4 regions of the Vibrio sp. B1Z05 genome follow, and region 4 is predicted to be linked to each of the others. Evidence: predicted binding sites of a transcription regulator. Region 4 holds the regulator's gene; each other region holds the start of a gene.
The links. The regulator PurR, encoded in region 4, represses purine synthesis genes. The targets are predictions, from matches to a motif close to TNANGNAAACGTTTNCNTNA.
Positions count from the first base shown of each region.

Region 1 (4,040 bases), 440 kb from region 4:
GCGAGGTATCGATTTTTCGCACATTAAACAGGTTGCGCTTGCTGAAATTAATGATGCCGCTATGTCGCACCTTGCCGATACGCAAAATACCTTGGAAGCGATAAATCCCGATATTGCGCTTACTTACATTGCGTTAGACGTATAATTTGCACAAAATTTCTTCGCATAAAAACACCATAGCGTCAGTTATGGTGTTCTCATCAAAATTTACCAAATATCGACAGGCAAACGATTGCGCTCAATAAAAAAATGAGTATTATCAGCTAAAAAAATCATAATCTTAAAGGAACGACTATGTTGGGTACGGCAACAGCACCAAGTGCAACTAAAGTTTTATTACTCGGCTCTGGTGAGCTAGGTAAAGAAGTGGCCATTGAATGCCAACGTTTAGGTATTGAAGTTATCGCTTGTGATAAATACGACAATGCCCCAGCCATGCAAGTTGCTCACCGCAGCTACGTACTTGATATGCTAGATGGCGATGCTCTGGCTAAGATAGTCGAGCAAGAGCAGCCGACTTATATTGTTCCTGAAATCGAAGCGATTGCGACTGATACTCTAGTTGAGCTTGAAAAGAAAGGCACCACCGTCGTACCTAACGCTCGCGCGACCCAACTGACAATGAACCGTGAAGGCATCCGTCGCCTTGCGGGTGAAGAATTGCACCTAACCACCTCTGAGTATCGTTTTGCTGATACCTTTGAGGAGTTCTCGCAAGCTGTAGAAGAAGTTGGCCTACCGTGCGTGGTTAAGCCTGTAATGAGCTCATCAGGCAAGGGACAGAGCGTTATACGCACTACTGACGATGTACAGACAGCATGGGACTACTCTCAAGCTGGCGGTCGCAGTGGTGAAGGCCGCGTGATTGTTGAAGGCTTCATTGATTTTGATTATGAGATCACCCTACTGACAGTACGTGCTGTCGATGGTGTTCACTTCTGTGCGCCAATTGGCCACCGTCAAGAAGATGGCGATTACCGTGAGTCTTGGCAGCCACAACAGATGTCAGAAGTGGCTATCAAAGCCGCTGAGTACGTTGCAGAGCAAATCGTCAATGCACTAGGTGGCTACGGCATCTTCGGCGTAGAGCTGTTTATTAAAGGCGATAAAGTGATCTTTAATGAAGTCTCACCTCGCCCGCATGATACCGGTATGGTGACTATGATCTCTCAAGATATGTCTGAGTTTGCCCTGCACGTGCGTGCATTTACCGGCAGCCCAATCAATAAGATCAGACAAACCGGGCCGGCAGCTTCCGCTGTGATTCTTGGTCAAGGCACTTCAACTAATCTTTCTTACACTGGCATCGACGAAGCCGTTGCTAATCCTGATACGCAAATTCGCCTATTTGGTAAGCCTGATATCGATGGTCGCCGCCGCTTAGGAGTGATTTTAACTCGCGCCAAAGACACTACGTTAGCCGTCCACTCGGCAACGAGCGCCGCTAAGAAAATCAAAATTAACTACTAACGCTTAGTAGTTTTAGCTGACACTAGATACTAAAAAAGAGGTCTTAAGACCTCTTTTTTGTTAAACCGCTAAATATTTAAACTGTTAATGAGCAACGTATTATTTTACGTCGTCTTTTTTCAGCTCTTCAACGCGAGCTTTCAGCTTCTGACCGGGTCTAAATGTGACCACGCGACGTGCGGAAATAGGTATATCTTCCCCTGTTTTTGGGTTTCGTCCAGGACGTTCTTTCTTTTCCCGTAGATCAAAGTTACCGAATCCAGATAGTTTTACCTGTTCGCCACTTTCGAGTGATTTCCGAATTTCTTCAAAAAACACTTCCACGGTTTCCTTGGCATCCCGTTTACTATACCCAAGATTTTCAAACAGGTTTTCAGCCAAATCGGCCTTGGTAAGCGCCATAAAACTTCCCTCAAAGCTAGATGAATCAATAGCTACGCAGGAGTTAATCCCTCCACGATTTCAAACTCAATGAAACCTTACGTTAGCTCCTAAAATTTGTCTCTACAATCAACTACATATTGATGACTCGTTCGAAAGTGTATGACAAGGTTTTCACTTTCGCCAACTTTTTTCTAAATAAAATTTATAAGAATTAGACACTTAGAAAATTCAACTACATTTACGTTAAATTTTATAATTAAAGGCTACTTAATTATAAGTAAAGATTACAAAAAAGTGTCATATTTTCAGTAATTTCAGTCGGTTGTTCTACTATGTTAATAAGGAATATTGGTAAAGACAGATAAGCTGAGGTAATGATTTTAATGGTTTCATTACACAAATTGGCGATAAAAGTTGTTGGAAAAGGAATTTCATGACCGCATTATTTTCACCTTTTAAAGGTTATTTTAAGCTCTGTTTTAGTAGCATAATTGCACTCTCTACCCTCGCCTGCTCCAGTGGTTCTAGTGAACAAAATACACTGACTAGCGCGACATTAAGTAACCCCAATATTGCACGAATATATTTCAATGAAGGTCAAACGAGCACCGAATACACATTACATGTTTGGAACACCGAAGCATGTTCTGGCTATCAAAGTGACGACACAGAATGGAATTATGGGCTAGAACCTGCCGGCCGTGATCCTGATTATGGGCTGTATTGGGATATCCCTATCGAAGCCGACGCAAGTTGCGTTAATTTTACGCCGCACAGTTTTGATCCTACTTATCAAACATCCCACTTAAAGCTGATATTCGCAAAATCGCCTTCAGCAGGCGCTAAGGTAGGCTACGTGTTCAAAGATACTAATCGTGTTTTTTATACTCCGTCAAAAACTCTGCCTAAATCCTCTATTGCTCTACAGGGTGCCAAAGCACATTGGATTACACCTTCGTTGATATTGCTTCCTATTGAAACTGACCAAGCTCAACTGGTCATTGCGCCAAAAGGAGGAATGAGTGTTAACGAACAAGAGGATCTAATTGAGGGAGCTTCTATCACTCTCGCGCTTGTTGAAACTAACGAGGATTCATGGAAACAGCAATATCCTCACCTTGCAACGCAGTTTAAAGCTTACCAGATACAACATAAGGAGTCTGAACACTCAATTGATCATTTGATTCGTGGTCAGATCTGGGTGGCCAGTTATAATCAGGGCGATAAAGATGCGAATAACTTATCTAAATTACAATCCGTAACCAGAGTGCAAACTGCATCATTATTAGATGCCTTGTATGCTGAACAAACAAAAGATCTTCAATTTGGCGCCGTATTTAATAGTGAGACAAACACCACTGCATTTCGTGTTTGGGCGCCTACTGCACAACAAGTTAAACTCATCCCGTTTAACCAACAGATGCAGGCTGATACACCGATTCTCATGCGTCGTGATTATGCATCAGGTAGTTGGTTTGTTGAATACGCCAACCTTGGGCACGGAGATTTTTATCATTATCAAGTGACTCTGTTTCATCCTAGTTCAGCAAAAATAGAAACCGTGTCAGTTACTGACCCTTATTCGTTAAGTCTTTCTACCAATTCTCAGCATAGCCAAGTGGTCGATCTTAATCACCCCAGGTTAAAGCCTGCTGGTTGGGATGAATTGCGCGCGCCTATAGCGCAGAAAAATCCCGCATCTTTTATAATTTATGAAACTCATGTACGAGACTTCTCTGCCCTTGATCTCTCCACAATCGAAGCACATAGAGGCAAATACCTTGCTTTTACTGACAATAATTCATTACCTGTAAAACATTTAAAGTCACTGTCACGGCGTGGAGCGAGTCACTTACATTTATTACCCGTGTTTGATATTGCCACTATCAATGAAGAAATCACTGAAATTGCCGATATCAATCAGCCGTTTAAAACCCTTTGTCAGACCAATCCACAGCTGCTGCGTCATGCCGATTTTTCTTTATACTGCGAAAGCTCCCTAACAGGAATACAAGTACTGCAACAGCTCAAAAACAAAGACAGTTCAACAACGCCACTAGTACAAGAGTTAACCGGTATCATCGCTAACAACGACAGCTACAATTGGGGCTATGATCCCTTTCATTATTCAACACCTGAAGGATCGTATGCCACCAGTGCCAATGGCATGCAACGTATTTTAGAGT
Region 1 is NZ_CP130463.1:1,273,723-1,277,762, reverse strand. It holds gene cdd (cytidine deaminase) at 1-145, shown strand, start outside; gene purT (formate-dependent phosphoribosylglycinamide formyltransferase) at 295-1,470, shown strand; gene ihfA (integration host factor subunit alpha) at 1,570-1,872, opposite strand; gene pulA (pullulanase-type alpha-1,6-glucosidase) at 2,288-4,040, shown strand, end outside.
Region 1: the regulator PurR is predicted to act here: its motif matches at 2,030-2,049, upstream of ihfA (integration host factor subunit alpha).

Region 2 (4,040 bases), 330 kb from region 4:
GATCTGCTTGGAGTTAAAAGACATTTTTAAGATAGGTTGACCATTTCTTTGAGATGGCATGATCGTCGACAAAAAACGGCTACTTTGGGTAATGGCTTTTTGCACAACTGGATTATCTAAAGAGGCTGAATCACCCGTTGCTCGTACAATAACTTCTCGCATGCCTTCGCGGCGCGCTAACTCTTCACCACTGTGTTTGGCTCCTTCTTGCTGTTCAAAAACGACAGCATCAGTATCAAACACATTCACTTTGGTAACCGCAAGTGCAGAAAAAGAGGTTAATGTTGCTAGCAAACAAGCTAATAATCGCATAAATAACTCAGTAATATTAATTAGTTAGAAAAGGATAAGCGAAGATACTAAAACCAACAAGTAGAGCCTGTTTAAAAGTACCCTACCGTATGGTTTTATTTAGCGTTACTTAGTACCAAAAATCTTGTCGCCCGCATCGCCAAGACCCGGAACAATGTAGCCTTTGTCGTTTAGGCATTCGTCGATAGCTGCAGTGAATAGCTCGATATCTGGGTGCGCTTTTTCTAGCGCTTCGATACCTTCAGGAGCGGCAACCAAAACCAGTGCTTTAATAACTTTACAGCCTTTCTCTTTCAATAGATCAATAGTTGCAATCATAGACCCGCCAGTTGCTAGCATTGGGTCAACAACTAGAGCAATACGTTGATCAATGCATGATGCCAACTTATTAAAATACGGTACAGGTTCTAATGTTTCTTCGTCACGGTAGATACCCACAACACTGATTTTAGCACTCGGCATGTGTTCCAATACGCCGTCCATCATGCCAAGACCGGCACGTAAGATTGGCACTACAGTTACTTTTTTGCCTTTAATTTGATCAACTTCAACCGAACCATCCCATCCTTCGATAGTGACACGTTCTGTTTCAAAATCAGCGGTTGCTTCATAAGTTAGTAGGCTACCCACTTCAGTTGCTAACTCTCTAAAACGCTTAGTGCTAATGTTACCTTCGCGCATTAAACCAAGTTTATGCTTTACAAGTGGATGTTTTACCTCAACAACTCTCATATCTTTCTCCAATCTGAATTCAATAAACCTCCGAATTATATACCCAAACTATGCTAACTTACGAGCTACATAGGTATTAGTGAGCAATTAATTATTGATTGCGAGTACAATCTGCTTATTGCTTCAATTTACCTATCTAATTCGGTTTTTGTGGTTATTTTTCTCTCACATAAGGGGGATAAATCAATAACAAACGTAAATAACCACGCAAACGTTTGCTATTGTCGATTATCCCTTGTTAGAATAGCGCCGATTTTTCTTCCCTAACTTTATCTAAACGAGGAATTTCCCGTGAGTAGTAACAAGGCTTCTCTTAGCTACAAAGATGCTGGTGTAGACATTGACGCTGGCAACGCACTGGTTGACAAAATTAAAGGTGCTGTAAAGCGCACACGTCGTCCAGAGGTCATGGGTGGCATTGGTGGCTTTGGCGCATTATGCGAATTGCCAACCAAATATAAGCAACCGGTACTGGTTTCGGGTACAGACGGCGTTGGTACTAAACTGCGTCTTGCACTAGACATGAAAAAACATGACACCATCGGTGTTGATTTAGTGGCTATGTGTGTAAATGACCTTATCGTTCAAGGTGCTGAACCTCTATTTTTCTTAGATTACTATGCAACAGGGAAGCTTGACATAGATACAGCCGCTGACGTTGTTGCGGGTATTGCTGAAGGTTGTGTGCAATCTGGTTGTTCACTAATCGGTGGCGAAACAGCAGAAATGCCAGGCATGTATGAAGGTGACGATTACGATGTTGCTGGCTTCTGTGTAGGTGTTGTTGAAAAAGAAGACATCATTGATGGCACTAAAGTTGCCGCTGGTGATGCACTTATCGCAGTAGGTTCAAGTGGCCCACACTCAAACGGCTACTCACTAGTTCGTAAAATCCTTGAAGTGTCTAAAGCGGATCTAAACCAAGATCTAGAAGGCAAACCTCTAGGCGAACACCTATTAGAACCAACAAAAATCTACATCAAATCTGCACTTAAAATGATTGAGAAGCACGATATCCATGCTATCTCTCATATTACTGGTGGCGGTTTCTGGGAAAACATCCCACGCGTTCTACCTGAAGGTACTAAAGCGGTTATCGATGGTAACAGCTGGAACTGGCCTACTATCTTCAACTGGCTACAAGAAAACGGTAACGTTGACACTCGCGAAATGTATCGTACATTTAACTGTGGTGTTGGCCTAATCGTTGCTTTGCCTCAAGATCAAGCTGAGCAAGCTGTTCAACTTCTTAAAGAAGAAGGTGAAAACGCTTGGGTTATTGGTCAAATTGCACAAGCAAATGGCGAAGAAGAGCAAGTAGAGATCAAATAATAATGACTAAAATTGTCGTCTTAATTTCAGGGAATGGAAGTAATTTACAGGCTATTATTGATGCTTGTATTAAAGGCGACATTGACGGTCAAGTCAGTGCGGTTATCAGTAACCGCGCTGATGCATTTGGTTTACAGCGAGCACAGCAAGCCAATATCCCTACCCATGTAAAATCGCATACCGACTTCTCTGACCGAGAATCCTTTGATCAAGCGGTGATGAGCATTATTGATGACTATCAGCCCGATATCATTGTGCTAGCAGGTTACATGCGTATTCTTACCGACGGTTTTGTGAATCATTACCTAGGTAAAATGATCAACATCCACCCTTCTTTGTTGCCTAAATATCCAGGTTTACACACCCACCAGCGCGCGATTGAAGCTGGAGATAGTGAACACGGCAGTAGCGTGCACTTTGTCACGCCAAAGCTAGATAGTGGCCCTATCATAGAGCAAGCGAAAGTTGCGATTGAAGCGCACGATTGTCCGCAATCACTATTAGCTAAGGTGCAAAAAGCGGAGCATATTCTTTACCCTAAAGTGGTTCAAGATATCATTTCAGGTCGCGTAGTTTGGCAGCAATAACTACCCCATAACGCTTCTTTTTACCGCAAATAGATTGATTTTTTTCAATACTATTCTCTGTTTTCATGTCACAAATAATAAAAAACCCTTTCTCTGAAAATTTGTTGCATATGGCGAGTATTTAATCAGCATTATAGAATCTTAGTTTTCATATAACGAGGTTAATATGCGCATTCCATGGCTCACTGTTCTTCTTAGTTTATTCACGGTGAGTGCTCACAGCGCACCAACTCCAGAAAATCAAAATAGCGCTTATATAGTCAACGGTATTAATGCTACCGTAAAAGACTATCGCTCTTTTGTTAGCTTATATTATGACCCCTCGGGATATGGCTCCAATGACCGCTATTACCCCTATTGTGGTGGCGTATTAATTGCCCCACAGTATGTGCTAACCGCTGCGCATTGCATTTATAATGATCGAGAAAATCAACTGTATACCTCAGTTGTATTTATGCCGCAAAATCAACGAGTCAATCACCCTACCATTTCAGGCTTCAGTCGCCGCATCAGCAATATTTACTATCGAAATGATTATAATGACGATATAGCGACCAGACTGCCCAATGACATTGCAATATTGAAGCTCGAAGCTCCAAGACAAATTGGTGACCCCGTCGACTGGGCAATTGATGAATCATATCGATATGATGCCATGGCACACTTCATTGCCGTTGGACATGGTCGCAACACATACCAAAAGAAAGAGACCCTTACGCTACAAAAGGTAGAATTATCGTTAGTGGATAACGAAAAATGTCGACAAGAATTCGGCGATAGTATTACCCAATCGCACTTATGCTTTGACGGCGATTATAATCCCATAACTCAGTTAAAAAATTCAACCTGTAGCGGTGACTCAGGTGGCCCGCTTTACTGGACGCACAATGGACGAAATATCTTAGTAGGCATCACTAGTTTTGGTCCTAAAATCTGTGGCACACCTTTGCGTAGCCTTACCTCGGTATTTACTGAAGTCGCCGATTACGACTTCTGGATTACCGATGTACTCAACAACCAAATTGATCCAGAGATCACCACTCACCTGCGCATTAGCGAGGAAAACCGACAATCTGG
Region 2 is NZ_CP130463.1:2,046,598-2,050,637, forward strand. It holds gene QV280_RS09275 (DUF2066 domain-containing protein) at 1-312, opposite strand, end outside; gene upp (uracil phosphoribosyltransferase) at 418-1,044, opposite strand; gene purM (phosphoribosylformylglycinamidine cyclo-ligase) at 1,336-2,376, shown strand; gene purN (phosphoribosylglycinamide formyltransferase) at 2,379-2,963, shown strand; gene QV280_RS09295 (S1 family peptidase) at 3,130-4,040, shown strand, end outside.
Region 2: the regulator PurR is predicted to act here: its motif matches at 1,248-1,267, upstream of purM (phosphoribosylformylglycinamidine cyclo-ligase).

Region 3 (4,040 bases), 1.1 Mb from region 4:
GACGCCTGTTAGCCAACTAATCGAGTCAGGCAATCTCAAAAAATGGTTTGAGCAGCGCTACCCTACCCAACATAGTATCAAACATGAAAAAGCCCTGTTTGAGTACACGATGCAAATTAAAAACCGTTTTTTAAAGAAAACAGCGCCGCTGAGTAAAGTTATCTATGACAACAAAATTCATCTCATCAACAATGCGCTGGGTTTGCACTCTTATGTACAACGAGTTCAAGGCAGTAAAGTAAAATCTAAGAACGAAATTCGTATCGCTAGCGTATTTAAAAATGCGCCTGAGCCTTTATTGCGTATGTTGATCGTGCACGAACTGGCACACCTCAAAGAAAAAGAGCACAACAAAGCGTTTTACGCTTTGTGCTGTCATATGGAACCGAACTATCACCAACTTGAGCTCGATGCGCGCTTGTTTATGATCTATCTAGAAAGCTAAGTCGCTATCTTGCTGGCAATAAAAAAGCGAACCGTTAAAGGCTCGCTTTCATTTTCACTATTGTTTTGCCCGTTATGCGTAAACAGGTTTACGCTTACAAATCTCTAGTACTTTAGCTTTAGTTGCTTCAATAACTGACTCATCACCTAGGTTGTCTAGGATGTCACACATCCAGCCCGCAAGGTTTTTCGCGTCTTCTTCAGTGAAGCCACGACGAGTAATTGAAGGTGAACCTACACGAATACCCGATGTTACAAATGGGCTGCGAGGATCATTCGGTACCGAGTTTTTGTTCACAGTAATGTTCGCAGAGCCTAGAGCAGCATCAGCTTCTTTACCTGTGATGTCTTTATCAATAAGATCAACAAGGAATAAGTGGTTCTCAGTAGAGCCAGATACGATGTTGTATCCACGCGCTAAGAATTCAGCAACCATTGCTTTTGCGTTAACAACAACGCGAGCTTGGTAATCTTTAAATTCTGGCTCTAGTGCTTCTTTAAAGGCTACCGCTTTACCCGCGATAACGTGCATTAGAGGGCCACCTTGACCGCCAGGGAATACCGCTGAATTCAGTTTCTTGTACAGCGCTTCACCTTCGTTAGAAAGGATTAAGCCGCCACGAGGACCTGCCAGAGTTTTATGCGTTGTAGTTGTTACAACGTGCGCATGTGGAACTGGGTTAGGGTAAACACCTGCTGCAATAAGACCTGCAACGTGCGCCATATCAACGAAGAAGTACGCGTCCACTTTGTCAGCGATTTCACGCATACGCGCCCAATCACACACTTGTGAGTAAGCAGAGAAGCCACCGATGATCATCTTAGGCTTGTGTTCAACAGCCAGTGCTTCCATTTCTTCGTAGTCAATTTGACCATTCTCATCAATACCGTAAGGGATGATGTTGTATAGCTTGCCAGAGAAGTTAACTGGAGAACCGTGAGTTAAGTGACCGCCGTGTGCAAGGCTCATACCTAGAACAGTATCACCAGCATTTAGCAGCGCCATATAAACAGCATTGTTGGCTTGTGAGCCTGAGTGTGGCTGAACGTTCGCGTAATCTGCACCAAACAATTCACATGCACGTTCGATAGCTAAAGTTTCAACTTTATCAACATACTCACAGCCACCGTAGTAACGCTTGCCCGGATAACCTTCGGCGTATTTGTTAGTTAACTGTGAACCCTGTGCTTCCATTACCCGTGGGCTTGTATAGTTTTCTGAAGCGATAAGCTCAATGTGCTCTTCTTGGCGCACTGTCTCTTCTTGAATAGCGGCAAATAGATCCGCATCGTAATCAGCGATGTTCATATCACGCTTTAGCATCTGTATCTCCTGACTCAGATTAAACTGTAAATAGCTAAAAAAGCCATACAATGACTAAACGCAAACGTTTTCGTCACGGCATTGGCGGCATTTTACCGAAATAAATTTGTATCACAAATTCTTTTTGTCCCTGTTTCTTATAGGTATATTTACCTAATTTTCCTACAGAATAAAGGTCTAATATGGGATTATCTTATTTGAGGCCTTCAACTTTACACCGTGTAAATCAAAAATTACACGATGTTAACGACAATTTTGCCGAAACAATTCGATAAAGCGCACTTTTCCTATACTATTCGCGACTGGTTTTGTGAGGTTAACTCCAATGAATAAACACAGTTTTCTTGAAGATTGCGCAGCTATCTTTACCGGCACCTTGTTGGTTGCCATTGGGATCTTTTTTTTAAAGTCATCATCAATGATCGTGGGAGGCACAGCAGGGTTAGGCTTACTGTTTACCCAGTTTATCGACCTCAGCTTCGGTACTATGTACTTTTTGGTCAATATCCCTTTTTATTTTCTAGCTTGGTTTCGATTAGGCAAACGCTTCACCATTAATAGTGTCATATGCGTTTCTTTGGTCTCAATAATGGCCGATAATCTGCATCACTTGGTTAAGTTTGAATTTCTATCCCCAATTTTTGCGGCTATTGCGGGCGGGATGTGTATTGGGCTCGGCTTATTGGTGCTATTTCGTCATCGAGCGAGTTTGGGGGGATCAAACGTATTGTGCCTAGTCATTCAGGATAAATTTGGCGTGTCGGTTGGAAAGAGTCAGTTATTGTTTGATATCACTATCCTTATCTGCTCACTGTATTTTATTCCGTTAACGCTAATTGCTTGGTCGATTGTTGCCGCCGTCTTTATCAATATGATTTTATGGATGAACCATAAGCCCACTCGCTATACCGTTCATTATCAATAGTATTTCGTTCACGGTAAGCACTCACCGCTCAGCGAAAGATTTACACCTGTAGTCAGATATAAGCACATACAAAACAGGCTTTGACATAGTCAAAGCCTGTGAAGCATAGTTTCAACTTAAAAGCTCAGCGACTAAATCGCCAATTACCCCTTATTGCTGCGATAAATAAGCGGGTACATCTTTAATGCTATCGAGTACAACTGTTGCAATCGCTTCGCCTCTGTCGGTAACAGGTTTACCAGTACGCACTAAAATCTTAGTTTTAACGCCAGCGGCTTCTGCTGCCATAAGATCTTCGGCTTTATCGCCAACCATAACCGAATTTTCCATATCAATTTTCAGAAAATCTCGCGCCGAAATAAACATGCCCGGCTTAGGTTTGCGACAATCACAATCTTGTTTGTATTCACCGATACCGTGCTCAGGATGGTGCGGGCAATAATAGATACCATCAAACTCCACACCATGATCAGAAAAATTCCAATCCATCCACTGCGTTAACGATTCAAATCGCTCTTCGGTGAACTTACCGCGTGCAATGCCCGATTGATTGGTCACTAGCACTAACATATAACCCATTTTTTGTAGCTGCTCTGTCGCTTCAAAAACTCCAGGGATATATTCAAAATCATGCTCATCATGGACATAACCATGATCGACATTAATGACACCATCACGATCCAAAAAAACAGCGGGTTTAGACACGGTAAATTACTCTGCATTGTTTGCTTGATATGGGGATAATTATCGCACGCTTTGGGGTCACTCGCACCTACGTTTTCAGCTTTAGACGTCTAGACGTAAAAATATCTATTGACTTCATTCTGTGAACTATCTAGCATCTCTGAAAGATTTTAGATCCTCTCCCTAATCAAGCAGGCTTTTTGATGATAGAGATTAAGCAAGTTAACAAGGTATTCTACCAAGGCAAAACCGCAATCAATGCCTTGAAAGATATCAATTTGACCATCGCCAAAGGCAATATCTTTGGTGTTATTGGTTCGTCTGGTGCTGGTAAAAGTACTCTAATTCGTTGTGTAAACATGCTTGAAGCACCGACCAGTGGCGAAGTTATCGTTGATGGTATCGATCTGACTAAGCTATCTAAAAAAGAATTGTCAGAAGCACGCCGCAACATAGGTATGATTTTTCAACACTTTAATTTGCTCTCTTCTCGTACTGTGTTCGAAAACATCGCATTGCCATTAGAGCTTGCGGGTAAAGACAAACAATACATCGAAAACAAAGTGGTTGAGCTATTAGGTCTTGTCGGACTGGCTGACAAACGTAATACCTACCCTGCCAACCTAAGTGGCGGTCAAAAACAACGTGTAGCGATAGCGAGAG
Region 3 is NZ_CP130463.1:641,082-645,121, reverse strand. It holds gene QV280_RS03050 (M48 metallopeptidase family protein) at 1-445, shown strand, start outside; gene glyA (serine hydroxymethyltransferase) at 518-1,768, opposite strand; gene QV280_RS03040 (YitT family protein) at 2,094-2,693, shown strand; gene gmhB (D-glycero-beta-D-manno-heptose 1,7-bisphosphate 7-phosphatase) at 2,844-3,398, opposite strand; gene metN (methionine ABC transporter ATP-binding protein MetN) at 3,581-4,040, shown strand, end outside.
Region 3: the regulator PurR is predicted to act here: its motif matches at 1,825-1,844, upstream of glyA (serine hydroxymethyltransferase).

Region 4 (4,040 bases):
TCGTGACACCAATTTACCCTACAGAACTTAGGAAATGGTTTAACCCAATATGTTTGAATTGAAAAAAATCATTACTGCCTTCCTTATGCCACTGCCTGCAATGCTACTTATCGGTTTCTTTGGCCTAGCGCTGGTGATGTTTACCCGCAAGCATAAGTCTGGCTGTATCTTTATTTTTATTTCATTAGCGTCCATTTTTGCTATTTCATTCCAGCCTGTGTCTACCTCGTTGCTCAAACCATTAGAGCGCAAATACACGGCCTTTTTACCACCAGCAGAAAGCTTAGACTATGTGATGGTGCTAGGCAGTGGGCATGTGATTGATCCGCAAATTCCGCCAACCTCTGAATTAAGTCGCACCGCGTTAATGCGCCTTAGTGAAGGCATTCGTATATTGCGCATGTATCCCGGCGCAAAATTGATTTTATCTGGCTATGATGGCGGCTCAGAAATGAGCCAAGCACGAATGATGGCGACGGTGGCATTAGCACTAGGCGTGGCTAAATCGGATATTATTTTATTAGAAACGGCGCAAGATACTTGGGAAGAAGCCAGACAAGCAGCGGGCTTTGTCGGTGAAAAGCATATGTCACTGGTTACTTCGGCCAGTCATATGGAACGCGCCCTGCGCGAGTTTCACAGCGCCGGTCTAAACCCTACTCCAGCACCGACCAATTACTTAGCCCAATCCAATATTAATCAAGCGTGGCAAAAGTACACACCGCAAGCACGATACCTAGAGCAAACGGAACGCTACTGGCACGAAACTATGGGTAAGTGGTGGAAAAACATACGAGATCTTGTCAGTAGCAAATAAGTGACTCATAATTTAGTGAACGTCTATATTTTCGCCAACTTAGAAGCTGGTGTTGTAGTTTGCTAACGAGTTATGGGTTAAACAATGCAAGAGCTCAAGCAGTTTAATGAACAGCGGGCAGAAATTTATTGGTGGTTTTCCAGCTTATTTTCTAAAGAGCTGACCCAAGACGAACTGATTGCCTATCAAACCCCTGAAGTGAGGGGTTTCATTAATGGTTTAGCCGAAAATGAAACCCTAGCCACAGCCGCTAAACGCTTACTGGATGCTCTTGAGCGACTGCAACAACGCCCGGGTGCTCAACTTGAATTATCCGCTGATTTCTACGACTTATTTTTAGCCTCTGACAAACAAACTGCCCAGCCCTGCGCCTCTGTTTATATTGATGAAAACAAGGCGCTTACTGGCACCCCTGCTCAGCAGATGACGCAAGTTATGTTAGAGCATGGCATTGAAGTGGATAAGTGCTTTAACGAGCCTGCCGATCATCTGGCTGTTGAACTCGACTTTATTGGCAATCTAATCATGCGCTCAAACGCGCTAGAAATGGAATCACATCTAGAATCAGCCCTTAGCGAACAGAAGTCATTCATTGAGCAACATTTACTGAGTTGGATTCCACAATTTTCGGTAAACTGCACTAAATATGATGAATTTGGTTTCTATTCTGCGGTCGCTGAACTGTTAGTTAAATTTTGTGAAATTGATTGTCGTTATCTCAGTAATGAAAAATAGCTCAGTTACCGAAAATAGATTCACATTATCGTCATAAATGCGTTGTCAGTTTCATCATTTATGGCTAGACTCCCCCGCAATCGTTTGCAATGTGATTTTGAGTGCAAATTACTCAATAATTCAACGCATTTTATAATCATTACTTATATTTACAAGGTCTCCTATGGCAACCATAAAAGACGTCGCAAAACTGGCTGGTGTCTCCACCACTACAGTTTCACACGTTATCAATAAAACACGTTTTGTGGCTGAAACAACACAAGAACGTGTTATGGAAGCTGTAAAAGAGCTCAACTATGCGCCAAGTGCGGTTGCTCGTAGCTTAAAATGCAACACCACTAGAACCATTGGCATGTTGGTAACTCAATCCACTAACCCCTTCTTCGCGGAAGTGGTCGATGGCGTTGAAAGTTACTGTTATCGTCAAGGCTATACGTTGATCTTATGTAACACTGGCGGACTGTACGAAAAGCAGCGCGATTACATTCGTATGCTTGCCGAAAAGCGCGTAGATGGAATATTAGTGATGTGCTCTGACTTAACCGAAGAGTTACGTGAAATGCTAGATTCTCACCCAGGCATTCCTAAAGTGGTGATGGATTGGGGCCCAGAGTCCTCTTCTGCAGACAAGATCATTGATAACTCAGAAGAAGGTGGCTACCTTGCCACTAAATATCTGGTTGAAAATGGACATACGAAAATTGGCTGTTTAACCGGTCAAACTGAAAAGCTTGCTTGTATTGAGCGTATGTCTGGCTATAAAAGAGCATTGGCTCAAGCTAATATCCCGTACAACGACGATTTCATTTTCGAAGGTAACTTTGAATGTGATACCGCAGTTGAAACGGCTGACAAACTGGTTGCTCTTGCAGAAAGTGAACGCCCTACGGCTATTTTCTGCTTTAACGACATCATGGCGCTGGGTTTAATTAGCCGTCTGACTCAACATGGCATTGCCGTTCCAGAAGATATCTCTGTAATTGGTTACGATAATATCGATTTAGCTGGCTATTTTGCGCCGCCTCTTACCACGATACATCAGCCAAAACGTCGCGTGGGTAAAACCGCCTTTGAGATCTTGCTAGAGCGCATTAAAAATAAAGAGCACGACCGCCGCATTTTTGAAATGCACCCAGAGTTGGTAGAGCGCTCAAGCGTGAGAAACCTAAACGCTAGTTAACGTGACCATTTAACTGAATAAGGCTAGATATCTTAATGATTTCTAGCCTTTTTTATTTGTATCTGCTGAGAATAAATTAAATAAAATACGCAACTGGTGAAAGTTTCCTATTATTGATCCTGTCTCTATACTTACTCAGGATGATAAGGACGCTCTCATGAATAAGAAATTGATAATCGGGCTAATTTTAGTTGCAGCGATTGTATTACTCGGCATCAACTTCGGTCAGTACTTCACTTTAGAAAATGCCAAAACTCAGCAATTGGCCCTCAATACGCATATTGAAAATAACTTCGTATTGTCAGCGACTATCTACTTTATTGGCTACGTATTTGTTACGGCCTTTTCCATTCCTGGCGCTGCGGTGGTGACTTTACTTGGCGCAGCACTGTTTGGCTTCTGGACCAGCTTACTATTGGTCTCATTTGCCAGCACCATTGGCGCAACCTTAGCCTTTTTAAGCAGTCGCTACCTATTGCGTGATTGGGTACAAGCTAAGTTTGGCTCTAAACTTGACGCCATTAACAAAGGCGTTGAACGTGACGGTGCCTTTTATCTATTCTCATTGCGTCTAATTCCCGTATTTCCGTTTTTCCTGATTAACCTATTGATGGGGCTAACCCCTATCTCGGTTGTAAAATACTATGTATTTAGCCAACTTGGCATGCTGGCCGGGACTATGGTGTATCTAAACGCTGGGACGCAACTGGCAGAAATAGACAGCTTATCTGGCATTGTTTCGCCTACCGTATTGGCTTCTTTTGCTCTGTTAGGTTTATTCCCGCTCATTGCTAAGTGGATCATGGGTAAGATTCGACCACAAAACGGCTCTAGCCCTGCTTAATCCATCATCGCAACCTAAAGGATATTCATGAAGTTATACGTTGCGCAAAACCCGCCTCAAGCTCATATTTTATGTGAGCTTTTGCGTAGTCATCGCATTCAGGTAGAAGTGCGCGGAGAAGGGTTATTTGGTCTGCAAGGAGAGTTGCCAATGGATGACTCTAGCCTGCCCTATCTGTGGCTAGTCGACGAGCACAAGCAACAGCAAGCCAAAGCCCTGATTGCAGAATTTGAAGATAGACACAATCACAGCTCAGATTGGCGCTGTGATGATTGTGGGGAAATAAATGAGGGGCAGTTTGCCTTATGCTGGCAATGTGGCGCTAGCACCACTGATGAAGCGATATTGGTTTAGTATCCTAGTTATTGAGTGCAATATTTAACTTTGATACCTCTATCTTTGCGACATCTAGCTTTGTGAACGAATAAACTCGATAGATTTGTCATTGAACTCTTGAGGCTTTT
Region 4 is NZ_CP130463.1:1,715,473-1,719,512, forward strand. It holds gene elyC (envelope biogenesis factor ElyC) at 50-817, shown strand; gene torD (molecular chaperone TorD) at 902-1,552, shown strand; gene purR (HTH-type transcriptional repressor PurR) at 1,716-2,732, shown strand; gene QV280_RS07790 (TVP38/TMEM64 family protein) at 2,890-3,576, shown strand; gene QV280_RS07795 (putative signal transducing protein) at 3,604-3,930, shown strand; gene QV280_RS07800 (alpha/beta fold hydrolase) at 3,985-4,040, opposite strand, start outside.